DNA from 3 places in the Streptomyces sp. NPDC051183 genome. Region 3 is predicted to be linked to each of the others. Evidence: riboswitches for the same ligand, from Rfam matches in the RefSeq annotation. Region 3 holds a riboswitch; each other region holds the start of a gene.
What was found. A riboswitch is a leader RNA that binds a small molecule or an ion and turns the genes downstream of it on or off. The one in region 3 is predicted to bind thiamine pyrophosphate.
Positions count from the first base shown of each region.

Region 1 (11,106 bases), on a different contig from region 3:
AGCTGGCCGCGATGCTGCTCCAGGGAGTGGTCGACGCGGCCGTCCGGCGGATCGAGCTCGGGGCGGCCGAGGACCCGGCCGTGGTCACTGAGGCGGCCGTCGCCATGGCGCTGCGGGGCGTCCGGGGCTGAGGCCCGGGCTCCGACCTGCGGCTCCGACCTGCGGCTCCGACCCGCACCCGCGCCTCAGAGCGGACCGGGGTCCGGCAGCAGGCGCGGCGTCGGGCGGGGGACGAGCGTCAGCGGGTTCAGGTAGACCTCGCCCGCCAGGAGCCCCCAGTGCAGGCACGGGGCCGGACAGTGCGAGCCCTCCGTCAGCACCGCCACCACCTGCCCGGTGCTGACCTGCTCACCCTCCGCGACCAGCGGGCGGACCGGCTCGTACGTCGTGCGCAGCCCGTTCGGGAGCGTGAGCGAGAGCACCCCGCGCCCCGCGACCTGCCCGGCGTGGTGCACGCGGCCCGGGCCGACCGCGCGGAGCTCCGCGCCCACCGGCGCGAACAGGTCCACCCCGCGGTGGCCGGCCGCGTACGGGCCCGGCGGAGGATCCCACCAGCGCGCCACCGACAGCGGCGGGGGCAGCGGGCGGGCCCCGGGCGCGGCGGCCTGGAGCAGGGTCAGCAGCAGGCTGATCAGCAGTGTCGTCATGGCCCTCAGCGTCCCGCGGCCGGGCCGCGGCCGGCGGCCCCTGTGGACAACGCCGGGGGTGTGGACAACGGCGTCACCCGGCATACCGCCGGGTCCCGTACACTTCTTGTGGCGATCCGGGTCACCGGGTCGACTTCGCACGCCCCAGCACCGGCCCGAAAAGGCCTGGTGACAGCGTCTCTCGGTCCCTCAGCGGGGCAGGACGCGGCGGGGCGTCAGGAACCAAACCGAGAAACCAAGGAGATGGCCATGGCCGTCGTAACGATGCGGGAGCTGCTGGAAAGCGGCGTCCACTTCGGTCACCAGACCCGCCGCTGGAACCCGAAGATGAAGCGCTTCATCTTCACGGAGCGCAACGGCATCTACATCATCGACCTGCTGCAGTCGCTGTCGTACATCGACCGCGCCTACGAGTTCGTGAAGGAGACCGTCGCGCACGGTGGCTCCATCATGTTCGTCGGTACCAAGAAGCAGGCCCAGGAGGCCATCGCCGAGCAGGCGACGCGCGTTGGTATGCCGTACGTCAACCAGCGCTGGCTGGGTGGCATGCTCACCAACTTCTCCACCGTCTACAAGCGCCTTCAGCGTCTGAAGGAGCTTGAGGCGATCGACTTCGAGGACGTCGCCGCCTCGGGTCTCACCAAGAAGGAGCTCCTGGTCCTCTCCCGCGAGAAGGCCAAGCTGGAGAAGACCCTCGGTGGTATCCGCGAGATGTCGAAGGTCCCCAGCGCCGTCTGGATCGTCGACACCAAGAAGGAGCACATCGCCGTCGGTGAGGCGCGCAAGCTCCACATCCCGGTCGTCGCGATCCTCGACACCAACTGCGACCCCGACGAGGTCGACTACAAGATCCCGGGCAACGACGACGCGATCCGCTCCGTCACCCTGCTCACCCGCGTGATCGCCGACGCCGTCGCCGAGGGCCTCATCGCCCGCTCCGGCGCTGCGACCGGCGACTCGAAGCCGGGCGAGAAGGCCGCTGCCGAGCCGCTCGCCGAGTGGGAGCGCGACCTGCTCGAGGGCGACAAGAAGGCTGACGACGCCGCCGAGGCCGCTCCGGCCGAGGCCCCGGCCGCCGAGGCCGAGGTCGTCGCCGAGGCTCCGGCCGCCGACGCCGAGCAGGCCTGACCCACTGAGAGCGCCCGGCGTTCACGCGCCGGGCACTCACAGCACGGACGATGACGGCGGGGGCGCCGCGCCACGAGCGCGGCCCCCCGTCGCACCCGTAGATCTACGACTTCGAGAGAGAATCACAGACTCATGGCGAACTACACCGCCGCTGACGTCAAGAAGCTCCGCGAGCTCACCGGCGCCGGCATGCTGGACTGCAAGAACGCGCTGGTCGAGTCCGACGGCGACGTCGACAAGGCCGTCGAGGCGCTCCGTATCAAGGGTCAGAAGGGCGTCGCCAAGCGCGAGGGCCGTTCTGCCGAGAACGGTGCCGTCGTCTCCCTGATCGCCGACGACAACACCTCCGGTGTCATCGTCGAGCTGAAGTGCGAGACGGACTTCGTCGCCAAGGGCGAGAAGTTCCTGGCCGTCGCCAACCAGCTGGCCGCGCACGTCGCCGCCACCTCCCCGGCCGACCTCGAGGCGCTGCTGGCGTCCGAGATCGAGCCCGGCAAGACCGTCACCGCTTTCGTCGACGAGGCCAACGCCAACCTCGGCGAGAAGATCGTCCTGGACCGCTTCGCGCAGTTCACCGGCGGTTACGTCGCGGCGTACATGCACCGCACCATGCCCGACCTGCCGTTCCAGATCGGCGTCCTGGTCGAGCTCGACAAGGAGAACGCCGAGGTCGCCCGCGGCATCGCGCAGCACATCGCCGCGTTCTCCCCGCGCTGGCTCTCCAAGGAAGACGTCCCGGCCGACGTCGTCGAGTCCGAGCGCCGCGTAGCCGAAGAGGTCACCCGCGCCGAGGGCAAGCCCGAGGCCGCGCTCCCGAAGATCGTCGAGGGTCGCGTCAACGGCTTCTTCAAGGACAACACGCTCCTTGGCCAGGCGTACGCCCTGGACGCCAAGAAGTCCGTCCAGAAGGTCCTGGACGAGGCCGGCGTCACCCTGGTGCGCTTCTCGCGCATCAAGGTCGGCATCTGAGTCCGTCCGTACGCGACGGACACCGGACCCCGGTAGGGTCTGAGGCAGTCGTCCGCGCTCGCGCGAGGCGACCGCAGATCTGACGAGGAGGCCATTGCCGTAGAGGGAACCGCAAGGACCCACCGGCAATGGCCTTCTTCGTATGTGCACGAGGAGATCTCCATGAATCAGGGCGTGGACCCCCACACCGCTTCCGACGACAAGAGCGACCAGGACAAGAAGGGCCGCCGCTTCATGCTGAAGCTGTCGGGCGAGGCCTTCTCCGGTGGCGGAGGACTCGGCGTCGACCCCGACGTCGTCCACGCCATCGCGCGTGAGATCGCCGCGGTGGTCCGCGACGGCGCGGAGATCGCCGTCGTGATCGGCGGCGGCAACTTCTTCCGCGGCGCCGAGCTCCAGCAGCGCGGCATGGACCGGGCCCGGTCCGACTACATGGGCATGCTCGGCACGGTCATGAACTGCCTCGCCCTCCAGGACTTCCTGGAGAAGGAAGGCATCGACTCGCGCGTCCAGACGGCCATCACCATGGGCCAGGTCGCGGAGCCGTACATCCCGCTGCGCGCCGTGCGCCACCTGGAGAAGGGCCGCGTCGTGATCTTCGGCGCGGGCATGGGCATGCCCTACTTCTCCACCGACACCACGGCCGCCCAGCGCGCCCTGGAAATCGACGCCGAGGCCCTGCTCATGGGCAAGAACGGGGTCGACGGGGTCTACGACTCCGACCCGAAGAAGAACCCGGAAGCGGTGAAGTTCGACGCCCTGGAGTACGGCGAGGTGCTTTCCCGCGACCTCAAGGTCGCCGACGCCACCGCCATCACCCTGTGCCGCGACAACAAGCTGCCGATCCTGGTCTTCGAGCTGCTCGCCGAGGGCAATATCGCCCGCGCCGTCAAGGGTGAGAAGATCGGCACGCTCGTGAGCGACCAGGGCACCCGGGCCTGAGCCCGTCGCTGCCGGGCCGCGGCCTGCAGGGCCGAGCCCGTACCGCCCGCCTGAACCATCCGTATCTGACATGCAGGAGCACGTGGTGACCGAAGAGATCCTCCTCGAGGCCGAGGAGAAGATGGAAAAGGCCGTCGTCGTCGCCAAGGAAGACTTCGCCGCGATTCGCACCGGCCGTGCGCACCCGGCGATGTTCAACAAGATCGTGGCGGAGTACTACGGCGCCATCACGCCCATCAACCAGCTCGCCTCGTTCTCGGTGCCCGAGCCGCGCATGGCCGTCGTGACCCCGTTCGACAAGAGCGCCCTGCGCAACATCGAGCAGGCCATCCGCGACTCCGACCTGGGCGTCAACCCCAGCAACGACGGCAGCATCATCCGGGTGACCTTCCCCGAGCTGACGCAGGAGCGCCGCAAGGAGTACGTCAAGGTCGCGCGCACCAAGGCCGAGGACTCCAAGGTCTCGATCCGCGCCGTCCGCCGCAAGGCCAAGGACGCCCTCGACAAGCTCGTCAAGGACAAGGAAGCCGGCGAGGACGAGGTGCGCCGCGCCGAGAAGGAGCTCGACGACACCACCGCGAAGTACGTCGCGCAGGTGGACGAGCTCCTCAAGCACAAGGAAGCCGAGCTCCTCGAGGTCTGATGAACGACTCTCCCTGGGCCACGGAGCCGGTTCCGGCGGGTCCCGCATACGATGCGCTGGTGGGCCCGCAGACTCGGCCCATGCCCATCGTGCCCGATGCCGCCGGCCGTGACTTCGACGACCGGGAAGCACGCGATCGGGGGGCCGCCGCTGACGGCGGCCCCCCGTTCCGCGCCGAGACGCCGCCGCAGGAGCCCATGCCCAGCCCCCCGCCCCCGCCTTCGCAGGCACCGCAGGACGCCTCGCCCCCGCCGCAGAAGAAGCGCGCCGGGCGGGACCTGCGTGCCGCCATAGGGGTCGGTGTCGGCCTGGGCGCAGTGATCTTCGCTTCGCTGTTCATCGTCAAGGCGGTCTTCGTCGGCGTCATCGTCGTCGCGGTCGTCGTGGGCCTGTGGGAGCTGACCTCCCGGCTCCAGGAGAAGAAGGGCGTCAAGGCGCCGCTGGTACCGCTCGCGGTCGGCGGCGCGGCGATGGTCATCGCCGGCTACGTCCGGGGGGCCGAGGGCGCCTGGGTTGCCATGGCCCTGACCGCGCTGGCGGTCCTGGTCTGGCGGATGACCGAACCGCCCGAGGACTACCTCAAGGACGTCACGGCGGGTGTCTTCGCGGCGTTCTACGTGCCCTTCCTGGCCACGTTCGTCGCGATGCTGCTCACCGCCGACGACGGGCCGCAGCGCGTCGTCACCTTCCTGGTCCTGACCGTGGTCAGCGACACCGGGGCGTACGCGGTGGGCTGGCGCTTCGGCAAGACGAAGCTCGCTCCGCGCATCAGCCCCGGCAAGACCCGCGAGGGCCTGTTCGGTGCGGTGGCCTTCGCCATGGTCGCCGGCGCGCTGTGCATGGAGTTCCTGATCGACGGCGGCTCCTGGTGGCAGGGCCTGCTGCTGGGCCTCGCGGTCGCGGTCAGCGCCACGCTGGGAGACCTCGGCGAGTCGATGATCAAGCGGGACCTGGGCATCAAGGACATGGGCACGCTGCTGCCGGGCCACGGCGGGATCATGGACCGGCTCGACTCGCTGCTGCCGACCGCACCGGTGGTGTGGCTGCTGCTGGCGGCGTTCGTCGGCACCGGCTGACCTGCGGAAAGGCGTCCGTACAGGTCGGGCGGTTACTCTTGAGAGGCGCGCTGCTTCTGCGGCGCGCCTTTCGTCTTACAAGGAGTACCTGCCATGGCCCGCCCTGTTCCGGGAGAGCTCACCTTCGTCGCACCGCGCGGAGCCAAGAAGCCGCCCCGGCACCTCGCCGACCTCACTCCCGAGGAGCGCCGCGAGGCGGTCGCCGCGATCGGTGAGAAGCCGTTCCGGGCCAAGCAGCTTTCGCAGCACTACTTCGCCCGGTACGCGCACGACCCGGCCGAGTGGACCGACATCCCGGCGGGCTCCCGCGAGAAGCTCCAGCAGGAGCTGCTGCCGGACCTGATGTCGGTCATCCGGCACATCTCGTGCGACGACGACACCACCCGCAAGACCCTGTGGAAGCTGCACGACGGCACGCTCGTCGAGTCCGTGCTGATGCGCTACCCCGACCGGGTGACCATGTGCATCTCCTCGCAGGCCGGCTGCGGCATGAACTGCCCGTTCTGCGCCACCGGCCAGGCGGGCCTCGACCGCAACCTCTCCACCGCCGAGATCGTGCACCAGATCGTCGACGGCATGCGCGCCCTGCGCGACGGCGAGGTCCCGGGCGGACCGGCCCGGCTGTCGAACATCGTCTTCATGGGCATGGGCGAGCCGCTCGCCAACTACAACCGCGTCGTCGGTGCCATCCGGCGCCTCACCGACCCGGAGCCCGACGGCCTGGGCCTGTCCCAGCGAGGCATCACCGTCTCCACCGTCGGCCTGGTCCCGGCCATGCTGCGCTTCGCCGACGAGGGCTTCAAGTGCCGCCTCGCCGTCTCGCTGCACGCGCCGGACGACGAGCTGCGCGACACGCTGGTCCCCGTGAACACCCGCTGGAACGTCCGCGAGGTGCTCGGCGCGGCCTGGGAGTACGCGGAGAAGTCCGGCCGCCGGATCTCCATCGAGTACGCCCTGATCCGCGACATCAACGACCAGGCCTGGCGGGGCGACCTGCTCGGCAAGCTGCTCAAGGGCAAGCGCGTACACGTCAACCTGATCCCGCTGAACCCGACCCCGGGCTCGAAGTGGACCGCTTCGCGGCCCGAGGACGAGAAGGCGTTCGTCGAGGCCATCGCCCGCCACGGCGTGCCGGTGACCGTACGCGACACCCGCGGCCAGGAGATCGACGGCGCGTGCGGACAGCTCGCCGCCTCCGAGCGCTAGGTTTCGGTCAACAGCGCTCGTATTCGGCCACGGGGTACCCTGTGGCCGAACCAATTTCATATTCCGACAGGGGAGCGCCACAGCGCTGAGAGTGCGGTATCCGTCATCCGCAGACCCTCTGAACCTCGCCCCGGTCATTCGGGGTAGGAAGTTCGGTCACCACTCAAGCTGTTGCGCCCTGCCCGGCGTCCGCTCCGAGAGAGCGCCGGGCGGGGCCGCGTCTTCTCCTGGTCATCCCAGGAGGAATCACCAGTGAGCACCACCAAGAAGATCGCGGGTGCCGCGCTCGCGGCCGCGCTGGGCGTCACCACGCTCAGCGCCTGCGGCGGCGGCGACGCCAAGGACAAGTCCGCGGGCGCGAGCGACGCCCCCAAGTCCAAGACGGTCACCCTCGTCTCCCACGACTCCTTCAACGTGACCGACACGGTCCTCAAGGAGTTCGAGCAGCAGAGCGGCTACACCGTCAAGGTGCTGAAGTCCGGGGACGCGGGCGCGGCGCTGAACCAGGAGATCCTCACCAAGGGCTCCCCGCGCGGCGACGTCTTCTTCGGTGTCGACAACACGCTCCTCTCGCGCGCCCTCGACAACGGCATCTTCACGCCGTACGAGGCCAAGGGCCTGGGCGAGGTCAAGGCGGAGTACGTGCTCGACAAGGAGCACCGGGTCACCCCGATCGACTCCGGCGACATCTGCGTCAACTACGACAAGGCCTACTTCGCCGAGAAGAAGATCGCCCCGCCGCAGACGCTGGACGACCTGATCAAGCCGGAGTACAAGAACCTGCTGGTCACCGAGAACGCCGCCACCTCCTCGCCCGGCCTCGGCTTCCTCCTCGCCTCCGTCGGCAAGTACGGCGACGACGGCTGGAAGGACTACTGGAGCAAGCTCAAGGCCAACGGCGTCGAGGTCGTCGACGGCTGGGAGCAGGCCTACAACGAGCGCTTCTCCGGTTCCGCGGGCGGCAAGAAGGCCAAGGGAGACCGGCCGCTGGTCGTCTCGTACGCCTCCAGCCCGCCGGTCGAGGTGCTCTACGGCGAGCCGCAGCCGGCCGAGGCCCCCACGGGCGTCGCCACCGGCACCTGCTTCCGCCAGGTCGAGTTCGCGGGTCTGCTCAAGGGAGCCAAGAACGAGGAGGGCGGCAAGGCGCTCCTCGACTTCCTGATCGGCAAGAAGTTCCAGGAGGACATGCCGCTGCAGATGTTCGTGAACCCGGTGGTCAAGGACGCGAAGCTGCCGGAGCTGTTCACGAAGCACGGAGTGGTGATCGAGAAGCCGGAGACGGTCGCGCCGGACAGCATCGCCAAGAACCGTGAGCAGTGGGTCAAGGCATGGTCCTCGCTCGTCGTGAAGTAGTACGGGAGAGCCCGAAGGAGAGCGTCCGGGCCACGGCCGTCAGGCTGGGCCTGATGGCCGTCCCGCTCGCCTTCTTCGGGCTGTTCTTCGCGTATCCCGTCGCCGCGATCGTCGGGCGCGGGCTCAGGACCGACACCGGCTGGCAGTTCGGCCGGATCGGAGAGGTGCTGGCCCGGCCCGACATCGCCGACGTGCTCTGGTTCACCACCTGGCAGGCGCTCGCGTCCACCGCGCTCACGCTCCTGATCGCGCTCCCCGGCGCGTACGTCTTCGCGCGCTTCGAGTTCCCCGGCAAGCAGTTGCTGCGGGCGCTGGTGACCGTGCCGTTCGTGCTGCCGACCGTGGTGGTCGGCACCGCCTTCCTGGCGCTCGTCGGGCGGAACGGTCTGCTGGACGAGCTGTGGGGGATCCGGCTGGACACCACCGTCTGGGCGATCCTGCTCGCGCACGTCTTCTTCAACTACGCCGTGGTCGTACGCACCGTCGGCGGGCTCTGGGCGCAGCTCGACCCGCGTCAGGAGGAGGCCGCCCGGGTGCTGGGGGCCGGGCGGTTCGCGGCCTGGCGGCGGGTGACGCTGCCCGCGCTGGCCCCGGCGGTGGCGGCCGCCTCTCTGATGGTCTTCCTGTTCACCTTCACCTCCTTCGGGGTCGTGCAGATCCTCGGCGGGCCCTCGTACTCCACCCTGGAGGTGGAGGTCTACCGGCAGACCGCGCAGCTCCTGGACCTGCCGACGGCGGCGGTCCTGACGATGGTTCAGTTCGCGGCGGTCGGCGCCATCCTCGGGGTGCACGCCTGGACCGTGCGCAAGCGGGAGACCGCGCTGCGCCTCGTGGACCCGGGTCGCACGACGCACCGGCCGCGCGGGCTCGCGCAGCGCGGGCTGCTGGGCGCGGTGCTGCTGACGGTGGCGCTGCTGATCGTGCTGCCGCTGGGCGTGCTGGTGGAACGGTCCTTCGACGCGCCCGGCGGGTACGGGTTCGGTTTCTACCGGGCGCTCCAGGAGGTGGGTGCGGGCGGCGGAACGTTCCTGGTGCCGCCGCTGGAGGCGATCTGGAACTCCCTGCAGTACGCGCTCGCCGCCACCGCCATCGCCCTGGTGATCGGGGGGCTCGCGGCCGCGGCGCTGACCCGGCGCGGGGGCCGGTTCGTGCGCGGGTTCGATGCGCTGCTGATGCTGCCGCTGGGGGTGTCGGCGGTGACGGTGGGCTTCGGCTTCCTGATCACCCTGGACGAGCCGCCGCTGGACCTGCGGACCTCGTGGATCCTGGTGCCGCTGGCCCAGGCGCTGGTGGGGGTGCCGTTCGTCGTACGGACCATGCTCCCGGTGCTGCGGGCCGTGGACGGGCGGCTGCGGGAGGCCGCCGCCGTGCTCGGCGCGTCCCCGCTGCGGGCGTGGCGGGAGGTGGACCTGCCGCTGGTGCGGCGGGCGCTGCTGATCGCCGCCGGGTTCGCCTTCGCGGTGTCGCTGGGCGAGTTCGGGGCGACCGTCTTCATCGCCCGGCCGGACCACCCGACGCTGCCCGTGGCCGTGGCGCGGCTGCTGGGGCGGGCGGGGGAGATGAACTACGGGCAGGCGATGGCCCTGAGCACGATTCTGATGCTGGTGTGCGCGGTGTCCCTGCTGGTGCTGGAGCGACTGCGACCCGACAAGACCTCGGGAGAGTTCTGATGACGCTGCTCCGGCTGGAAGGGGTGTCGGTCCGCTTCGGCGAGCGCGCCGTCGTGGACTCCGTCGACCTGGAGGTCGCCGAGCACGAGATCGTGTGCGTGCTGGGCCCGAGCGGCAGCGGGAAGTCGACGCTGCTGCGGGTCGTCGCCGGGCTCCAGCAGGTGTCCGGGGGCCGCGTCCTGCTCGGAGGGGCCGACCAGGCCGGCGTACCGGTGCACCGGCGCGGAGTCGGCCTGATGTTCCAGGACCACCAGTTGTTCCCGCACCGGGACGTGGGCGGGAACGTCGCCTTCGGCCTGCGGATGCGGGGTTCCTCGAAGGGGGCGTACGAGGCCCAGGTCGCGGAGCTGCTGGAGCTGGTCGGGCTCCCCGGAGCCCGGGGCAGGGCCGTGGCCTCGCTGTCCGGGGGAGAGCAGCAGCGGGTGGCGCTGGCGCGGGCGCTGGCCCCGTCGCCGCGGCTGCTGATGCTGGACGAGCCGCTGGGACAGCTGGACCGCGGGCTGCGGGAGCGGCTGGTCGTGGAGCTCCAGGGGCTGTTCTCCCGGCTGGGGACCACCGTGCTGGCCGTCACGCACGACCAGGGGGAGGCCTTCGCACTGGCCGACCGGGTGATCGTGATGCGGGACGGGCGGATCGCGCAGGCCGGGACCCCGCTGGAGGTGTGGCAGCGGCCGGCCTCCGAGTTCGTGGCCCGGTTCCTGGGCTTCGAGAACGTGGTCCCGGCCGTGGTGTCCGGCGGCGCCGCGGCCACCGCGTGGGGCAAGGTCCCCGTGCCGCCCGGGTCCCCGGAGGGGGAGCAGCGGCTGCTGATCCGGCCCGCCGGGGTCGTCCTGGGGCCGGAGGGCCTCGCGTGCGTGGTGGAGTCCCGTACCTTCCGCGGCACGCACGTCGCGCTGCTGCTGCGCCCGGAGGCGGGTCCCGTGCTGGAGGCCGAGTGCGGCCTGGCGGGGGCGCCGTCGGTGGGCGACCGCGTCGCGGTGACCTTCACCCCGTCCGAGGTGGTCGTGCTCCCGGCCGCGAACTAGTCGAGGATGCGGTCGCAGGCGATCGGCAGGTGGCGCGGGCCGCGCAGGACCGCGTTCTGCCGGTAGGGGGGCGGGTCCTCCAGGAGCCGGGGGTTGTCCAGCCGGCGGGCGAGCTCGCTCAGCGCCAGCTGGGCCTCCAGCCGCGCCAGCGGCGCCCCGAAGCAGCTGTGGATGCCGCTGCCGAGTCCGAGGTGCTGGATGTCCTTGCGGTCCGGGTCGAAGCGGTCCGGGTCCTCGAACCGCTTCGGGTCGCGGTTGCCGGAGGCCAGGATCAGCCACAGGGACGCGCCCTTGGGGATGGAGACCCCGGCGACCTCGATGTCGGCCAGCGTGCTGCGCTGGGGCAGGAGCTGGACCGGAGGCTCGTAGCGGAGCAGCTCCTCGACCATGGGGACGGCCAGGCCCGTGTCCTCGCGCAGCCGCTGGAGCACGTCCGGGTGGCGCAGC
Region 1 covers NZ_JBFBBA010000005.1:92,394-103,499, reverse strand. The annotation lists gene AB0M99_RS06125 (helix-turn-helix domain-containing protein) at 1-131, shown strand, start outside; gene AB0M99_RS06120 (M23 family metallopeptidase) at 186-647, opposite strand; gene rpsB (30S ribosomal protein S2) at 897-1,775, shown strand; gene tsf (translation elongation factor Ts) at 1,908-2,744, shown strand; gene pyrH (UMP kinase) at 2,907-3,686, shown strand; gene frr (ribosome recycling factor) at 3,772-4,329, shown strand; gene AB0M99_RS06095 (phosphatidate cytidylyltransferase) at 4,329-5,405, shown strand; gene rlmN (23S rRNA (adenine(2503)-C(2))-methyltransferase RlmN) at 5,499-6,611, shown strand; TPP riboswitch at 6,670-6,779, shown strand; gene AB0M99_RS06085 (thiamine ABC transporter substrate-binding protein) at 6,864-7,964, shown strand; gene AB0M99_RS06080 (iron ABC transporter permease) at 8,018-9,634, shown strand; gene AB0M99_RS06075 (ABC transporter ATP-binding protein) at 9,634-10,659, shown strand; gene AB0M99_RS06070 (cytochrome P450) at 10,656-11,106, opposite strand, start outside.
Region 1: another riboswitch for thiamine pyrophosphate. It lies ahead of AB0M99_RS06085 (thiamine ABC transporter substrate-binding protein); the one in region 3 lies ahead of thiO (glycine oxidase ThiO).

Region 2 (6,589 bases), on a different contig from region 3:
GGCCCCCGCGGGCGTCCGTGGGCTCCTAGCATCGAAGCAGGAAGTCACGGACGAGGAAGAGGTTGAGGAACATGAACGGCATCCGAGAGACATTCGCAGGCATGCCCTGGTGGGTTAAGTGGGTCGCCGTTCCGCTGCTGGTGATTCTCGTCTTCGGCGGTGTGATCACCCACATCCTGGCGACGCTGATCGGATTCGCCTTCAACGTCCTGCTCTTCGTCGCCCTGGTCGGCGGCCTGGTCTTCCTCGTGAAGAAGTTCAGCGGCAGCGGCTCGAAGTCCTCGTCCAGCGAGTGGTAGATCGGCCCAAGCCGGTCGGTAACGGGATTAACCCAGGTGAGGGAACGTGACACGCTAAACCGCTCACATCGCTGGAATCGGCGGATAGAGTGGCAATCTGTGCCGTTACCTGGGCACCGAAAGCCGGTAATGCCGCCTCGACCCGCGGTTCTGTAAAGCAACTCACCGAGCACGACCCCCAGGAGCCACGGCATACGCGGGGGCGGCCCCCGCAGGGCGGGCCCCCCACGGCCTGCCGCCACGCCTGGGGGTGAGCTTTGTCTTCGGTTCACAATGCCGGTGTGCCGACGCTGATCGGTTCGGTGCAGCGGGCGTTGAGACTGCTCGAAGCGGTGGGCTCCCATAGCGAGGGAGCTCCGGCCAAGCAACTGGCGCGCGAGGCAGGGCTCCCGCTTCCCACTGCGTACCACCTGCTGCGCACTCTGACCCACGAGGGCTACCTGCGCCGGGAGAGCGGCGTGTTCGTCCTGGGCGACGCCGCCGGACGGCTGGCCGGTGGTGGACTCCAGCAGAAACGTCGCAGCATGATCCTCGACTCCCTCGCGCACTTCCGCGACGCGGTCGGGGCCCCCGTCTACTTCGCGGTCTACCGCGAGGGTGAGATCGAGGTCGTGGGCGTCTCGGACACCCCGGCCAACCCGGCCTGCGAGGAGTGGGCCGATTTCCGCGAGACCGGCCACGCGCACGCCATCGGGCAGTGCCTGCTCGGCCAGCTCGACGAGAAGACGCGCAAGGACTACCTCGACCGCCACCCCGTCGAGGCGATCACCCCGTACACCGTGGCCGATCAGCGGGCGCTGGAGCAGCGCATCGCGTCCTTCCAGCGGATGCAGCCGGTGACCGAGCGTCAGGAGTACGCGCTGGGCACGGTGTGCGCGGCGATCCCGATTACAGCGGGTGACACTGCTGCGACCATGGCCATTTCTCTCCCACTGCACCAGGAAGCCCGCTTGCTCTATGCGGTTGATCGGCTACGGAGTGAAGTAGGCGCGCTGTTGAGCACCCTCTCGTTCTCTATCAGTATCTGAAAACTCACTCCTTGTGATCTGCTGGCGCTTCCACCACTCTTGTCAAGAGGGCCCTGGGGGATCATTCCTGGCCACTTCCACAACAGCGGGGTAGGCAATGCGCGAGTCGGTACAGGCAGAGGTCATGATGAGCTTCCTCGTTTCCGAGGAACTCTCGTTCCGGATCCCGGTGGAGCTCCGGTACGACGCTCGTGACCCCTACGCAATCCGCCTGACCTTCCACCTTCCCGGAGATGCGCCCGTGACCTGGGCGTTCGGCCGGGAACTACTGCTGGACGGCATCAACAAGCCCTGCGGTGACGGCGACGTACACATCGCCCCCACCGACCCGGAGGAACTGTCGGACGTCCACATCAGGCTCCAGGTCGGGGCCGACCGGGCACTCTTCCGTGCCAGTGCGGCGCCGCTCGTCGCGTTCCTCGACCGCACCGATCGGCTGGTTCCGCTCGGTCAGGAGCGAAACCTGGGCGACTTCGAGGAGAACCTGGACGAGGCGCTCGGCAAGATCCTGGCCGAGTCGCAGCAGAACGAGCAGAACGCGGGCTGACGCGGGCCGACACAGGCCGATACCGGCCGACGCCGGCTGATCAGACGCACCACCGGCTCAGCGTGCCGACGCGCTGAGTGCACCGACTTGCCGCTCCCGACGACGGGTGGCGCGCACGGTCCGACCAACCGTGCACGCCGGTCCGCGCAACGGGCCACCACTCATCCTTCAGCGCTTGCGACGCCGGCCCCGGCCGCCGCGGGCCGGCCCCGGAGCCGCCCCGGTGGCCGGGGATCCCGGTCGGTCGGCAGAAACCACCAGTGCGGCCAGCGCCGTTGTCACGGGCACCGAGGCCACCAGGCCGATCGAGCCCACGAGGGTTCGTACGATCTCCTCCGCCACCAGTTCGCTGTTGGCCACGGAACCCATACTGCTGTTCGCGATCGAGAAGAGCAGCAGCAACGGCAGCGCGGCTCCCGCGTATGCCAGCACCAGGGTGTTGACCACTGACGCGATATGGTCCCGCCCGATCCGGATGCCCGCCCGGTACAGGCCGCGGGGGCCCATCGCGGGGTCGGCCTGGTGAAGTTCCCAGACCGCCGACGTCTGGGTGACCGTCACGTCGTCGAGCACGCCCAGCGATCCGATGATCACGCCTGCGAGCAGCAAACCGCTCATGTCGATGTTCGGGTAGAGCCCGTGGATCAGCCCCGTGTTGTCGTCGGTGTTGCCGCTGAGGAACGCCCAGCCGATGAACAGCGAGCCCAGCAGGCCGATCAGCAGCAGTGAGACGAGCGTGCCCAGGACGGCGACCGACGTACGAGCCGTCAGACCGTGGCACATGTAGAGCGCGATCAGCATGATGGCGCTGGCCCCGACCACCGCAACGACCAGCGGGTTCGAACCCTGCAGGATCGCCGGGAGGATGAAGAGGGTCAGTACGCCGAAGCTGACGACGAGCGCGATGAGCGCGAACAGCCCCCGCATCCGGCCGACCAGGACCACCGCGACGGCGAAGATCCCGGCGAGCAGCGCCATCGGGAACTTCCGGTTCACGTCGATCACGGAGTACTGGAGGTCCCTGGGGGCGTCCGGTGCGTAGGCGACCACCACCTCCTGACCGTCTTTCAACTGCCGTGGTGCGCCCGGCTGGACGATTTCGATGAAGGTGCGGCCCTTGTCCGGCCCGGTGCCGACCTCGATGGTGGCCTTCTTGCACTCACCGGTCTGCGCGGCCTGTGCCTCGCGGCCCTCGGGCGTGGAGGTGTCGCCGGTGGTCGGGACCTGGGAGGCGTTGACGGACTTGCAGTCGACCCGCGCCAGCGAGACGACCTTGCCCTGCTGGGTCTGGCGGTCGAAGCCCACCCCGGAGCGCTCGTGGGCGGGGGCACCTCCCGGCCAGAGCACCACCATGCCGATGAAGACGGCGGTGGCGAAGGGGATCAGCACGGCCGCGATCACCTTGCGCAGGTGCTTCGAGACGGGGGCCGCCGGACCGTGGCTGTGGGAGTGCCCGTGTGAGTGCCCGGGGCCCGCATGCGCATGGTCGGCATGACCTGTGTGACCCGTGGGGTCAGTGGGCTCGGCGGGAGGCTGCGGCGAGGACGTCACCGGTAGATCATCGCAACAGATGAGGGGGCCCACTGTTCAGCACGCCACACATGACGCTAGCGTGGGGGCACCTTTGCACAACGCGGGAGCTCGGAGCACCGGGCTGAGAGGGCGCTGATCACCGTACGCGCAGTGAATGCGTACGGGAAGAGGCTGCGTCGACCGCCGAACCTGTTACCGGGTAATGCCGGCGTAGGGAGATCAGGTCTCATGACCATTCAGGACGCACGCACGCCTGCCGTCAGCCAGGACACCGACGGCCAGACCGAGCGCCAGCCCGGCTGGCACAAGGGATACCTGGCGGGCTCCCGCCCGGACATCCGGGTGCCGGTCCGCCAGGTCCACCTCACCAACGGCAAGGACGTGACGCTCTACGACACGTCCGGGCCGTACACCGACCCGCAGATCGAGACCGACGTCCGCCGGGGCCTGCTGCCCCTGCGCGAGAACTGGATCATCGGCCGCGGCGACACCGAGGAGTACGCGGGCCGCCCCGTGCGCCCCGAGGACGACGGCATCAAGCACACCTCGCCCCGCGGTGGCCTCAAGAACCTCGACGCGGTCTTCCCGGGCCGCCCGCGACAGCCCCGCCGCGGCCGCGGCGGCGTTGCCGTCACGCAGCTCGCGTACGCCCGCCGGGGCGAGATCACCCCGGAGATGGAGTACGTCGCGATCCGCGAGAACGTCTCCCCCGAGGTCGTCCGCGAGGAGATCGCCGCAGGTCGTGCGGTGCTTCCCGCGAACGTGAACCACCCGGAGATCGAGCCGATGATCATCGGTAAGCGCTTCCTGGTGAAGGTCAACGCCAACATCGGCAACTCCGCGGTCACCTCCTCCATCGAGGAGGAGGTCGACAAGATGACCTGGGCGACCAAGTGGGGCGCCGACACGGTCATGGACCTCTCGACCGGCCGCAACATCCACACCACCCGCGAGTGGGTGCTGCGCAACTCGCCCGTGCCGATCGGCACCGTGCCGCTCTACCAGGCGCTGGAGAAGGTCGACGGCCGTGCCGAGGATCTGACCTGGGAGATCTACAAGGACACGGTCATCGAGCAGGCCGAGCAGGGCGTCGACTACATGACGGTCCACGCCGGCGTGCTGCTCCCGTACGTGCCGCTGACCGCCCGCCGCAAGACCGGCATCGTCTCGCGCGGCGGCTCGATCATGGCCGCGTGGTGCCTGGCGCACCACAAGGAGAACTTCCTCTACACGAACTTCGAGGAGCTCTGCGAGATCCTCGCGGCGTACGACGTCACGTACTCGCTGGGTGACGGCCTGCGCCCCGGATCCATCGCGGATGCCAACGACGCCGCGCAGTTCGCCGAGCTGAAGACGCTGGGCGAGCTCAACACGATCGCCAAGCGCCACAACGTGCAGACCATGATCGAGGGCCCGGGCCACGTCCCGATGCACAAGATCAAGGAGAACATCGACCTCCAGCAGGAGATCTGCGAGGAGGCGCCGTTCTACACGCTCGGCCCGCTGACCACGGATGTCGCGCCCGCCTACGACCACATCACCTCGGGCATCGGCGCCGCGATGATCGCCTGGTGGGGCACCGCGATGCTCTGCTACGTCACGCCCAAGGAGCACCTGGGCCTGCCCAACCGCGACGACGTGAAGACCGGTGTCATCACGTACAAGATCGCTGCGCACGCCGCTGACCTGGCCAAGGGTCACCCGGGCGCCCAGGAGTGGGACGACGCACTGTCGGACGCGCGGTTCGAGTTCCGCTGGGAGGACCAGTTCAACCTGGCCCTCGACCCGGACACGGCCCGGGAGTTCCACGACGAGACCCTCCCGGCCGAGCCGGCCAAGACCGCGCACTTCTGCTCCATGTGCGGGCCGAAGTTCTGCTCGATGAAGATCAGCAGAAGCATCACAGAGCAGTTCGGCGGGGACGACTCGGCCACGGATGAGGAGATCCAGGCGGGGATGCTCAGCAAGTCGGCGGAGTTCGCGGCCACAGGCAACCGGCTGTACCTGCCGCTGGCTGACTGACCTGCGCACATGAGGCTGACCGACGGCATTCCGGGGGGAGTCGTCGGTCAGCCTTGGTCGTTCTGCGCACTGATCTTCTGACGGTAGACCGTCCCGAAGCACACGGCCCCGGTTCCGCAGTCTGGAACCGGGGCTCTGGCGCGTCCAGAATCCGTTGGCGTCAACGGACAAAGGGGCCCTGTCCGGCTCTCCAGTCGTTGATGCGCTTGCGGATGCTTGGCACCATCGGGAGGGCGTCTATGGCATCCGGAGCGAACCAAGCCACCTCGAACGACTCGTCCGAGGTGCGTAGCGCTCCCCCGGTGGGTCGGCCCAGCAGGCAGATGGAGAACTCTTGCCGGACCTCGCCGTCGTCGTAGGCGAACACGTGCCCCGGGTTCGTGTAGGTCCCGACGATGCCCGTGATCTCGACGGTGATTCCGGTCTCCTCGAACGTCTCACGGACCGCGCAGTCTCCGATGGTCTCGCCTAGATCCATTTTGCCGCCGGGTAGGGCCCACATCCCGTTGTCTGTGCGCCTCTGCAACAGCACGTTTCCGCTCTCGTCTACGACGACCGCCGAAGCGGCCGGTACGAGGCTGTTGGCCTCAGGGGCGGTGGGGTCGTCTTCGTAGTCACGCCTGGCCATCGTTAGTGGTCTTCCTGATGTCGCGTCCTCGGCTCCACAGTTCCTCGACGTGTGCCGCGAAGCGGTCGAACATGCCGTCCGTCTGGCCGCGTCGCAGGTGCATCATCGGGGAATCGTGCCCGACTCTGCGCGCCAGAATCGGGGTCACGATCATCTCGTCATCGAAGCGGAAGACCGAGAGATTGACGTGACCAGTCTCGAAGCGGCTCTCGACGCCGGTGACGTCCCGCAGCTTTTCCAGCTCGTTCAACGTGACGGCGATGCGAGTGGACAGCGTTAGCGGCACGTCTTCCTCAGCCTCACGCGCCGCAGTGACCGGACTGGACGGGTCACCGATCAAGAATCGAACTCGACACCCGCTCTGGGCTTCGGTAGTTGTCAAGTCAAATGAGATGTTTGTGGTGCTATGAACCTTGTGGTTCGGGTTCTCTGCGTTTGGCTGGGTCGTTGATCCAGACCTGGCTGGGTATCTCGGGTGGTTTCGGTCGGCGGGCGAAGCGTGCGGGGTGGCGTTCGTATGCCTCGGCGAGAG
Region 2 covers NZ_JBFBBA010000020.1:37-6,625, reverse strand. The annotation lists gene AB0M99_RS19035 (DUF5326 family protein) at 72-299, shown strand; gene AB0M99_RS19030 (helix-turn-helix domain-containing protein) at 590-1,327, shown strand; gene AB0M99_RS19025 (SsgA family sporulation/cell division regulator) at 1,425-1,874, shown strand; gene AB0M99_RS19020 (YibE/F family protein) at 2,043-3,458, opposite strand; TPP riboswitch at 3,498-3,641, shown strand; gene thiC (phosphomethylpyrimidine synthase ThiC) at 3,636-5,429, shown strand; gene AB0M99_RS19010 (NUDIX domain-containing protein) at 5,590-6,057, opposite strand; gene AB0M99_RS19005 (hypothetical protein) at 6,044-6,397, opposite strand.
Region 2: another riboswitch for thiamine pyrophosphate. It lies ahead of thiC (phosphomethylpyrimidine synthase ThiC); the one in region 3 lies ahead of thiO (glycine oxidase ThiO).

Region 3 (11,106 bases):
CTTGCTTCGGGATCACCGACAAGCAGGTCAAGGATCACGCGGCCGCCGGTGCCTGCACCCCCCGCCAGATAGCCTCGGCCACCAAGGCCGGAACCGACTGCGGCTCCTGCGTGCGGACCATCCAGGGCCTCCTCGGCCGCGGGGCCTGCCCGCGCCGGGAACTGCTGGAGAAGGGCAATGCGGCGGCCGTGCTCGCCGCCGACCCCCTGACCGCGGAGCCGGAGCCGGCTCTGGTCGAGGCCGCCTAGCCCGTCGGTCGCCCGGCCCGGCGGTCCGCGCCGGTCTAGCTGGGCTGCTCGATCAGCTGTGCGATGTAGAGCGCCTCACCGATGCTCTCGATGAGCTCCAGCTGGGTGTCGAGGTAGTCGATGTGGTGCTCCTCGTCCTCCAGGATCTCCTCGAACAGCCGCGCCGAGGTGACGTCGCCCTTGCCGCGCATGACCTCGATGCCGCGCTTGAGGCGGTCGATGGCCTCGACCTCGACCTGCCGGTCCGCCTGGAACATCTCGGTGAGGGTCTGGCCGACCCGCACGTGGAAGAGGCGCTGGTAGTTCGGCAGACCGTCGAGCATCAGGATGCGCTCGGTGATCTTGTCCGCGTGCTTCATCTCATCGATGGACTCTTCACGCGTGTACTTGGCGAGCTTGGTCCAGCCCTTGTTGTCCTGGATCCGGTAGTGGAGCCAGTACTGGTTGATGGCCGTGAGCTCGCCGGTCAGCTGCTCGTTGAGAAACTCAAGGACCTCGGGGTCGCCCTGCATTGCAGAGGCTCCTTCCAGGCAATGTCAGCTATGTGACGGGGCAGGTGCGCGCATCCTTGCACCGCCGCAAGGGGCCGTCCAGTAAGTGCCTCCTTAGTGGGAGTTGCCGTGACTTGCCCGAATCGGGCCGAACCTGGTCATGACCACCCCGGCAAGTCTGTCACCATGGAGTCATGGGTCAGCCGGAAAGCCGGGAATCTCCGGGGTCAGAGCAACTGGAGCTCCCTCCCGGGCAGCGGTTGCAGCGGGGCTGGCCGGTCACCCATTACGGGCCCGTGCCCAAGTTCAAGCCGGACCGCTGGGAGTTCCGCGTATTCGGCGCGACGGCCGACGGCGAGAAGCACTGCTGGAACCACGAGGAGTTCACGGCCCTGCCGTTCGACTCGGTCGTGGCGGACCTGCACTGCGTGACGAAGTTCAGCATGACGGGTGCCGAGTGGGGCGGTGTGCTCACCCGCCGGATCCTCGAACTTGCACCCCCGGCCCCGCAGGCCACCCACGTGATGGTGTGGGCCGAGTACGGCTTCAGCTCCAACATGCGACTGGCCGACTTCGCTTCCGAGCGGGCCCTGTTCGCCACCCACCAGGGCGGTGAACTGCTCACCGCCGAGCACGGTTTCCCGCTGCGGCTCGTGGTCCCGCACCTGTACGCCTGGAAGGGCCCCAAGTGGGTGCGCGGCATCGAGTACATGACCGCCGACCGGCGGGGCTTCTGGGAGGAGCGGGGCTACCACAACATCGGCGACCCCTGGCGCGAGCAGCGCTACTCGTACCAGGAGGAGCCGGGGGACGGCCCCGAACTCTGATCCCGCCCGGGGTTCAGTGGTGGTACCGGTGGACGACCGCGTGGCCCTTGCCGCGGCCGATCATCCACTTGTTGACCGGGGTCGTCACGACGAACGCGAAGGCGAGCGAGAGGGCGAGCACGGTCCAGAACAGCGGCTCCGAGAGGTGTGCGTCCATCGCACCCGGCCATGTGGCGATCACGCCGTTGTCGACCAGTTCCATGACGGCGATCGAAAGGGTGTCCGCCGCGAGCGCCACCCGGACGGCCGTACGGAAGTCCACTCCGGCGGCCAGGATCCCGCGCAGTGTGAGCGCGTAGCCGAAGAAGAAGGCCAGGACGATCGCCAGGGCCATCGTCGGCAGGTTCCCCCAGCCCAGTGCGGTGCCGATGACCATCCCGAGCACCTCGCCGATGGCGCATCCCGTGAGGCAGTGGAGGGTGGCCCGTGCGGCCATGGCCCAGCTGACCTTGCCGGCGCCCGTGTGGTTCCCGTGTGCGTGCTGGTGCTGGTGTGCGTGCTGGTGTGAGTGCTCGTGCGTGTGCTCGTGCTCCATGACGACCCCCAGGTGGGAATGGCGTACAGCGGCTCTGCCGATATGACAGAACCGTATACCCCCCTGGGGTATTCCTCAACGGGTCACCCGAGCTCGCGCAGCTCCTTCAGCAGGGCGATGTCCGCCGCGTGTCCTTCCTTGCCGCCCGGCGTCTCGATGATCAGCGGCACGCCCTCCATCGCGGGATGCGTGAACAGCTCGGCGAAGGCGTCCCGCCCGATGTGGCCCTGGCCGATGTTCGCGTGCCGGTCCTTGTGGGCGCCCACGCCCTCCTTGGAGTCGTTCGCGTGCACCAGCTTCAGCCGGCCCTCGCCCACCGTCTCCACCAGCAGGTCCAGCGTCTGCTTCGCCCCGCCCGGCTCCGCCAGGTCGTGCCCCGCCGCGAAGATGTGGCAGGTGTCCAGGCAGATCCCGAGCTTCGGATGGTGGTCGAGCGCCTCGAAGTACGGGCCGAAGTCCCAGGTCCGCGAACACAGCGAGGAACCCTGCCCGGCCGTGGACTCCAGCAGCAGGAACGGGTCGTCGTCGTGCGTCAGCTCGTCCAGCAGCGGCAGCATGTGCTCCCTGACCTGCGCGTACGCCGCCTCGCGCGGCCGACCGCCGGTCGCCGAGCCGGTGTGCACGACCACCCCGAGCGCGCCGATCTCCCGGCCGCGGCGCAGCGAATGCCGCAACGACTCCACCGACTTCTCCACCGTGGCCTCGGTGTGCGAGCCGAAGTTGATCAGGTACGGCGCGTGCACGTACGCCGGTACGGAAGCGGCCGCGCACTGCTCGCGGAAGAGCTCGTCCTGCGCGGGATTGCCGACCGGGGTGGCCCAGCCGCGCGGATTGGCGACGAAGACCTGGACGGCCTCGGCGCCCATCTCGCGGGCGTACGTCATCCCGACCGAGGCGAGCCCGCCCGCGACGGGGATGTGCCCGCCCACTGGATTGCGGCCCATTGAATTGCTCATGGCGTGCGCTTACAGCCCCTTGGTCCTGATGGTGATCGTGCCGCCCTCGGGGGCGTTCTGGCCGCCCGGTACCGACTGGGAGTCCACGGTGTTGCTGAAGGACAGGAAGGGCCGGTCCACCTTCACCTTGAAGCCGGCCGCCTCCAGCGCCTTGCGGGCCGTGTCCACGTCCTGGCCGGTCACGTCCGGCACCGGCAGCTGGCGGGGGCCCTTGGACACGGTGAGCGTCACCGTGTCACCGGCGGCGGCCTGGGTGCCGGCGCCGACCGACTGACCCGCGACCGTGCCCGCCGGCGAGGGGGAGTTGACCTGGTCGGGAGCCGTCTCCACCTTCAGCCCGAGGCTCTCCAGGGCCGCCCGGGCCTGGTCCACGCCCTTGCCGGACACGTTCGGGACCGGCACCGGCCGGCCCTTGCTCACCACCAGCGCGACCGCCGTGTCGGGGGCCCGCTTCTGGCCGCCCGCCGGGTCGGAGCTGATCACCGAGCCCTGGGCCACCTCCTGGCTGAAGGCCTGCGTGACGATCCCGGGCGCCAGACCGGCGGACGTCAGCTCGGCCTTGGCCGCCTCCAGCGGCTTGCCCTTGAGGTCGGGCACCGGGATGACCTGGGGGCCGCGGGAGATGGTCAGGACCACCGCCCCGTTGCCGCGGATGCGCTTGCCGCCCGGGGGATCGGTGTTCATCACCGTCCCGCGGTCGAAGGCGTCGCTGAACTTCCGGTCGACCCGCTTCACGCCGAGGCCCGAGGCGGCCAGCTGGGCCTTGGCCTGCGCCTCGGTCTTGCCCAGCAGGTTGGGGACCTGGGTGAACTGGCCGACGCTGATGTACCAGACGCCCGTACCGAGACCCAGGGCCAGCAGGACGCCCGCGATGACCAGCAGCGTGCCGCGGCGCGGTCCGCGCCGCCTGCCCGGCGCCGGGGCCGGGGCGGGGGGCAGGACCGGCGGCACCGCCAGCCGGGAGGTGTGGTTCACGGACTGCTGCCGGTCCGCCACCGGGCGCGGGATCACGCTGGTGCGGTCCTCGGCGGCGGTCCGCACCTCGGCCGTCGCCTGCGGCGGTACGGCGTCCAGCTCGGCGTCGCTGAGCTGCGCGCGGGCCTCGATGGCCAGGCCGAGGAGGGCGGCGGCGTCGTAGGGGCGCAGCTCGGGGTTGCGGGCGGTCGCGGTCAGGGCGAGCTGGTCGAGGCAGGCGGGCAGCCCGGGGACGGCGGCCGACGGGGGCGGGACGTCCTCGTTGAGGTGCTGGAAGAGCACCTGGGCGGGGGAGTCGCCGGTGTGCGGCTTGGCGCCGGTGAGCATCTCGTACAGGACGACACCGCAGGCGTAGACGTCCACGCGGGTGTCGGTGACGCCGTTCTCGATCTGCTCGGGCGCGAGGTAGGAGACGGTGCCGAGGACGGAACCGGTGGTGTTGGTGACGGAGTCGACGGACCGGACCAGCCCGAAGTCGGCGACCTTGACCCGGCCGTCGTCGCCGATCAGGACGTTCTCGGGCTTCATGTCCCGGTGCACGAACCCGGCCCGGTGCGCGGCGCCGAGCGCGGCGAGGACGGGTTCGAGGATGTCGAGGGCGGCCCGCGGCTGGAGGGCGCCGCGCTCGCGGAGCACGTCGCGCAGGGTGCAGCCGGAGACGTACTCCATGGCGAGGTACGTGTACGGGCCGTCGGTGCCCTGGTCGAAGACGGCCACCACGTTGGGGTGGGCGAGGCGGGCGACGGACTTGGCCTCGCGGATGAAGCGGTCGACGAAGGCGGCGTCGGCGGCGAGCGCCGGGTGCATGACCTTCAGCGCGAGGACGCGGTCGAGGCGGGTGTCGACGGCCCGGTAGACCGTGGCCATGCCGCCGGCCGCGATGCGGGCGTCGACGCGGTAGCGGCCGTCGAGCACGCGCCCGACGAGGGGGTCTTCCAGGGTCGTATCCACCCGGCCGATTCTACGAGCGCGGCATGTCCCCCCGGACCGGGTGGTCCACCCTTGCAGCGCACCTGTGACTTCTCCGGCTCGACGCGCCGCCCGCGAGGCCCGGTGCGGGGCCCCGGGCGGGGCTCCGCCCGGGCCCGGACCTCGAACGCCGGACGGGCTGGAACCACCCGCCCCGCCAGGGGCGCCGCGAGGTCAGAACGCCGGGCGTTCCGGGTCCAGGGCGGCGCGGCCCTCCGTCGGGGAGGAGGGGTCCGCGAAGCGGCGCTGGGGGATGCGGCCCGCGCGGAAGGCCAGCCGGCCCGCCGAGACGGCGTCCCGCATGGCCGCCGCCATCAGCGCGGGGGACTGGGCCCGGGTGACGGCCGAGGCCAGCATGACCCCCGCACACCCCAGCTCCATGGCCAGGGCGGCGTCCGAGGCCGTACCGGCGCCCGCGTCCAGGATCACCGGGACCCCGGCCCGCTCCACGATCAGCTCGAAGTTGTGGGGATTGCGGATCCCCATCCCCGACCCGATCGGAGAGCCCAGCGGCATGATCGCCGCGCAGCCCACGTCCTCCAGCTTCCGCGCCAGCACCGGATCGTCGTTCGTGTACGGCAGCACCGTGAAGCCCTCGTCCACCAGGACCTCCGCCGCGTCCAGCAGCTCGACCCCGTCCGGCAGGAGGGTCCGCTCGTCCGCGACGACCTCCAGTTTGACCCAGTCCGTACCCAGGGCCTCCCGCGCCAGCCGCGCCGTCAGCACGGCCTCGCCCGCCGTGAAGCAGCCCGCGGTGTTCGGCAGGACCGCGATGTCCAGCTTCGAGAGCACGGACAGGACCGAGCCCTGGACCGTCGGATCCAGCCGGCGCATCGCCACCGTGGTGAGTTCGGTGCCGGAGGCGACCAGGGCCCGTTCCAGGACGTCCAGGCTCGGGGCCCCGCCCGTACCCATGATCAGGCGGGAGGAGAAGGAGCGGCCGCCCAGCAGGAAGGTGTCGTCGCTCATGCCCCTCAACCCCCCTGGACCGCGGTGAGGATCTCGACCCGGTCGCCGTCGCCCACCGCGGTGGCGGGCCACTGGCCGCGCGGGACCACGGTCTCGTTGAGCGCGGCCGCGACCCCGGACGGGGCGGTGGTCAGCGCGGCGACCACCGTGTCGAGGGTGGTGCCGGCGGCGACCTCGCGCGGCTCGCCGTTGACCGAGACGGAGACGGAGAGGGTCATGCGTACGACTCCTGACGGGTGAGGGCGAAGCGGCGCGGGGTGAAGGGGCGTGCGATCTCCGGCAGTTCGCCGGTGGTCAGCAGCTCCGTCATGACGTCCCCGGTCAGCGGGGTCAGCAGCACCCCGTTGCGGTAGTGCCCGGTGGCGAGGTGGAGGCCCGGCAGTTCGGTCGGGCCGAGCAGCGGCGCGTTGTCCGGTGAGCCCGGCCGCAGTCCCGCCCGCGTCTCGGTGAGCGGGAGCTCGGTGATGCCGGGCACCAGCTCGTGGGCGTCGCGCAGGAGTTCGTAGACCCCGCCGGCGGTGACGGTGGTGTCCCAGCCGAGCTCCTCGCTGGTGGCGCCGACGACCAGTTCGCCGTTCTCGCGCGGGACCAGGTAGATGTGGCTGCCGCGCACCACGGCCCGTACCGTCCGGGACAGGAACGGCGCGTACGCGGGAGGCACGGACAGGCGCAGCACCTGCCCCTTCACCGGCCGTACGGGGGGCACCGCCTGCGCCGGTACGCCGGCCAGCCGGCCGCTGAGCGAGCCCGCGGCCAGCACCACCTGGTCGGCGAGCAGCTCCGTACCGCCGTCGAGCCGCGCACCGCCGGCCCGGTCGGCGGTGACGAGCAGCCGCTCGGCGCCCGCCCGGTGGATGTCCACCCCGGCCCGCTCGCAGGCGGCCAGCAGCGCCGCCGCCAGCCGGCGGGGGTCCACCTGGTGGTCGCCGTCCACGCGCAGGCCGCCGCGGACACCCGGGGCCAGCATCGGCTCCAGGCGGCGGCACTCGCGCCCGGTCAGCCACTCCGACTCCAGGCCGCAGCGGCGCTGCAGGGCGTGCAGCTCGCGCAGGTGGAGGCGGTCGTCGGCGTCGAGGGCCACGGCGAGGGTGCCGCAGGCCCGGTAGCCGATGTCCAGCCCGCCGCTCGCGTCGGCGAGTTCGGCGGCGAACTCCGGGTAGCGCGCGGCGGAGGCGAGGTTCAGCCCGAGCAGGGTCTCCTCGCCGTAGTGCAGCTCGGTGACGGCGGCGAGCATGCCCGCCGCGACCTGGGCGGCGCCGCCGCCGGGCGCCGGATCGGCGAGCGCGGTGCGCAGCCCCGTACGGGCCGCGCGCCAGGCGGTGACCAGGCCGATGATCCCGCCCCCGATGACGAGGACGTCGTATCCCGGTTTTCCGCTTCTTCGGTATGCGTGCATGGGCGTCCAGCCCCTCCCTTCGCCGGCATGACCCGGATCAGGTTCGTACGGTCGGAGGCCGGCCAGCCTCCCTCTCAGCCCGGTGCGCCCGGACTCCCGCGATAGGTACGGTGGCCAGACTAACCCCGCCGCCGAAGCCGGGTAAGGCTGCCTCCCCGTCTCGCCCCCCACCCCCTAACCTGGGCGGCGTGAGCGAGCAGACGGAAGAGACTGACAGCGGCGTCGTCATAGTGGGCGCCGGAATGGCCGGGGTGCAGACGGCGGTTGCCCTCCGGGAGCAGGGCTACACCGGCCCCGTCACGCTGCTGGGTGCCGAACCCCACCAGCCCTACGACCGCCCCCCGCTCTCCAAGGCGGTGCTGCTCGGCAAGGCCGAGGACTCGGCGTTCGACATCGACTTCGAGGCGCTCGGCATCGAGCTGCGGCTGGGGACGACGGTCACCGGGCTGCGGGCCGCCGAGCGGCTGCTCGACACCGAGGCGGGTCCCGTCCCGTACGGGGTGCTCGTGCTGGCGACGGGCGCCGAACCGGTGACCCTCCCGGGCGCGGAGGGCGTCCCCGGGGTGCACCTGCTGCGCACCCTGGACGACGCGGCCCGGCTGAAGCCGGTACTGGCCTCGGCCCCGGCGGTCGTGGTCGTCGGGGCCGGCTGGATCGGCGCCGAGTTCACCACGGCCGCACGCGAGGCGGGCTGCGCCGTCACGGTGGTCGAGGCGGCGGACCGGGTCCTCGCGGGGGCGCTGCCCGCCGAGGTCGCGGCCCCGATGGCGCGCTGGTACGGGGAGGCCGGGGCCGAGCTGCTCACCGGCGCAAAGGTGGCCGCGGTCGAGGCCGGCCGGGTGCTCCTCGCGGACGGCCGCGAGCTGCCGGCCGGCGCGGTGGTCGTGGGCATCGGGGCCCGCCCGGCGACGGCGTGGCTGGCGGGGTCGGGGATCGAGCGGGGCGCGGACGGCTCGGTGACGGCCGACGCCCACCTGCGCACCTCCCTGCCGGGGGTGTACGCGGTCGGCGACTGCGCGTCGTTCCCGTCGGGCCGGTACGGGGCCCGGCTGCTCGTGCACCACTGGGACAACGCGCTGCAGGGCCCCCGGGCCGTCGCGGCGAACATCCTGGCGGGGGAGCCCGTACGGGTGTACGACCCGGTGCCGTACTTCTGGTCGGAGCAGTTCGGGAGGTTCGTGCAGTACGCCGGCCACCACGGCGGGGCCGACGCCATGCTGTGGCGCGGCGACCCGGCGGAGCCGTCCTGGTCGGTGTGCTGGGTACGGGACGGGGCGCTCGTGGCGGTGCTGTCGGTGGGCCGCCCGCGCGACCTGGCGCAGGGACGCAAGCTCATCGAGTCCGGGGCCGCGGTCGACCCGGCCAAGGTCGCCGACCCCGCCACGCCCCTCAAGGCGGCCACGGCGTAGTCCCCGGCAGCCCCCCGACCCCCGGGAGGGGGCCGGGGAGACCCGGACGGGGCGGCTCGGGTACCGGGGGCGAGTCCGAGATGGCAGGCTTGTGCCCGTGACCGAGATTGACGCAAAGATCGACGCCCTTGTCCCCGCCTGGCTGTACCTCCCCGACATCGCGGAGATGCTCGACATCGAAGTGACCCGGGTCCGCCAGCTGGTCAAGGAAGGTCAGCTGCTCGCCGTGCGCCGCGGCGAGAACCGCTCCCTCCAGGTACCCGCCCCGTTCATCGACGGCGACAAGGTCGTCAAGGGCCTGGTCGGCCTGCTGACGGTGCTCCGCGACGACGGCTTCTCCGACGCGGAGATCCTGGAGTGGATGTTCACCGCCGACCCGACCCTGCCCGGCACCCCCGCCCAGGCGCTGAGCGAGAATCGCGGCACGGAGGTGAAGCGCCGCGCTCAGGCGCTCGCCCTCTGAGCGCTTGAGCTGAGACACGATCCATCCGTGGTGTACGGGCGGGGGCGTACGCGCCGTCCGGCCCGTACACCGCGTACCGCTTACCACCCGGGGGTACCCATGTCCGCCAATGCCCAGCTGTCCGACGCCCGGCTCTACCTGTGCACGGACGCCCGCAAGCGGCAGGGCGACCTCCCCCGGTTCCTGGACGCGGTGCTCGCCGGAGGCGTGGACATCATCCAGCTCCGGGACAAGGGCATGGAGGCCGGCGAGGAGCTGGAGCACCTCCAGGTCTTCGCCGACGCCGCCCGCCGGCACGGCAAGCTGCTCGCGGTCAACGACCGCGCCGACGTCGCGCACGCCATCGACTCCGACGTCCTGCACCTCGGCCAGGGCGACATCCCCGTCCCCGCCGCCCGCGCCATCCTCGGCGGGGACGTGCTGATCGGCCGGTCCTGCCACGCGGAGTCCGAGGTCGACGCCGCCGTCGCCGAGCCGGGCGTGGACTACTTCTGCACCGGCCCCTGCTGGCCGACCCCCACCAAGCCCGGCCGGTACGCCCCCGGCCTCGACCTCGTCCGGTACACCGCCGCGCTCGCGCAGGACCGGCCCTGGTTCGCCATCGGCGGGATCGACGGTACGAATCTGGACGAGGTCCTCGACGCCGGCGCCACCCGCGTCGTCGTCGTCCGCGCCATCACCGAGGCCTCCGACCCGGGCGCGGCCGCGGCCGACCTGGCCAAGCGGGTCCGGGCGCGCGTCAGCGGCTGAACGTCCGGGGCGTGTCCAAAAACGTGTCCAAGGGATGGACTGGGCTTCGGTGTCCGCCGGGCCGCGTCTAACCTGCCCGTATGGCCCTTGGTACCGCTTCCACCTGGTCGGATCGTGCACACACGGTCCGCGACCTCCTCGCGTCCGGGCGCTCGTACTCCTTCGAGTTCTGGGCCCCCAAGACGGAGAAGGGTGAACGCAACCTCTGGAACGCCCTGCGCCGGGTCGAGGCGGTATCCCCCAGCTTCGTCTCCGTGACCTACGGAGCCGGCGGCTCCACCCGCGGCGGCACGGTCAAGGCCACCCAGGAGATCGCCTCCGACACCACCCTGACCCCGGTCGCGCACCTCACCGCCGTGGACCACTCGGTCGCCGAGCTGCGCAACGTGATCGGACAGTTCGCCGACGCGGGCATCCGGAACATGCTCGTCGTGCGCGGAGATCCGCCGGGCGACCCCATGGGCGAGTGGGTGGCGCACCCCGATGGCGTCCACTACGCAGCCGATCTGGTCCGGCTGGTCAAGGAGTCCGGCGACTTCTGCGTCGGCGTCGCGGCCTTCCCCGAGATGCACCCGCGCTCCGACGACTGGGACACGGACATCCGGCACTTCGTGGACAAGTGCCGTGCGGGAGCCGACTACGCGATCACCCAGATGTTCTTCGATCCGGAGAATTATCTGCGGCTGCGCGACAGCGTCGAGAAGGCGGGCTGCGAGACCCCGATCATCCCCGAGGTCATGCCTGTTGTGGCCGTCAAGCAGCTCGACCGGCTTCCGCAACTCAGCAACGCAGTCTTCCCCGCTGCTGTGAAAGAGCGCATGCTCGCCGTCAAGGACGATCCGGCCGCTGTACGCTCCATTGGCATCGAGTTCGCCACGGAGTTCTGCGCGCGGCTGCTGTCCGAGGGTGTCCCGGGGCTGCACTTCATCACGCTGAACAATTCCACGGCGACTCTCGAGATCTACGAGAATCTGGGTCTGCACCAGCGGGCCTGATCGGCCGGCCCCCGTCTCCCGGGCGGTCGTCCGCACCGAGAGGGGCCATGCATGGGAATGACGGTCCTCTACATCGCGTTCGGTTTCGTCGCGCTGTGGCTGCTTGCCGAGGTCCTGATGCAG
Region 3 covers NZ_JBFBBA010000004.1:214,779-225,884, forward strand. The annotation lists gene AB0M99_RS05425 ((2Fe-2S)-binding protein) at 1-248, shown strand, start outside; gene bfr (bacterioferritin) at 284-760, opposite strand; gene AB0M99_RS05435 (sulfite oxidase-like oxidoreductase) at 934-1,566, shown strand; gene AB0M99_RS05440 (DUF4396 domain-containing protein) at 1,580-2,101, opposite strand; gene AB0M99_RS05445 (deoxyribonuclease IV) at 2,185-3,057, opposite strand; gene pknB (Stk1 family PASTA domain-containing Ser/Thr kinase) at 3,067-4,983, opposite strand; gene AB0M99_RS05455 (thiazole synthase) at 5,176-5,970, opposite strand; gene thiS (sulfur carrier protein ThiS) at 5,976-6,188, opposite strand; gene thiO (glycine oxidase ThiO) at 6,185-7,366, opposite strand; TPP riboswitch at 7,364-7,476, opposite strand; gene AB0M99_RS05470 (FAD-dependent oxidoreductase) at 7,555-8,775, shown strand; gene AB0M99_RS05475 (Rv2175c family DNA-binding protein) at 8,873-9,238, shown strand; gene thiE (thiamine phosphate synthase) at 9,338-9,988, shown strand; gene metF (methylenetetrahydrofolate reductase [NAD(P)H]) at 10,069-10,983, shown strand; gene AB0M99_RS05490 (hypothetical protein) at 11,035-11,106, shown strand, end outside.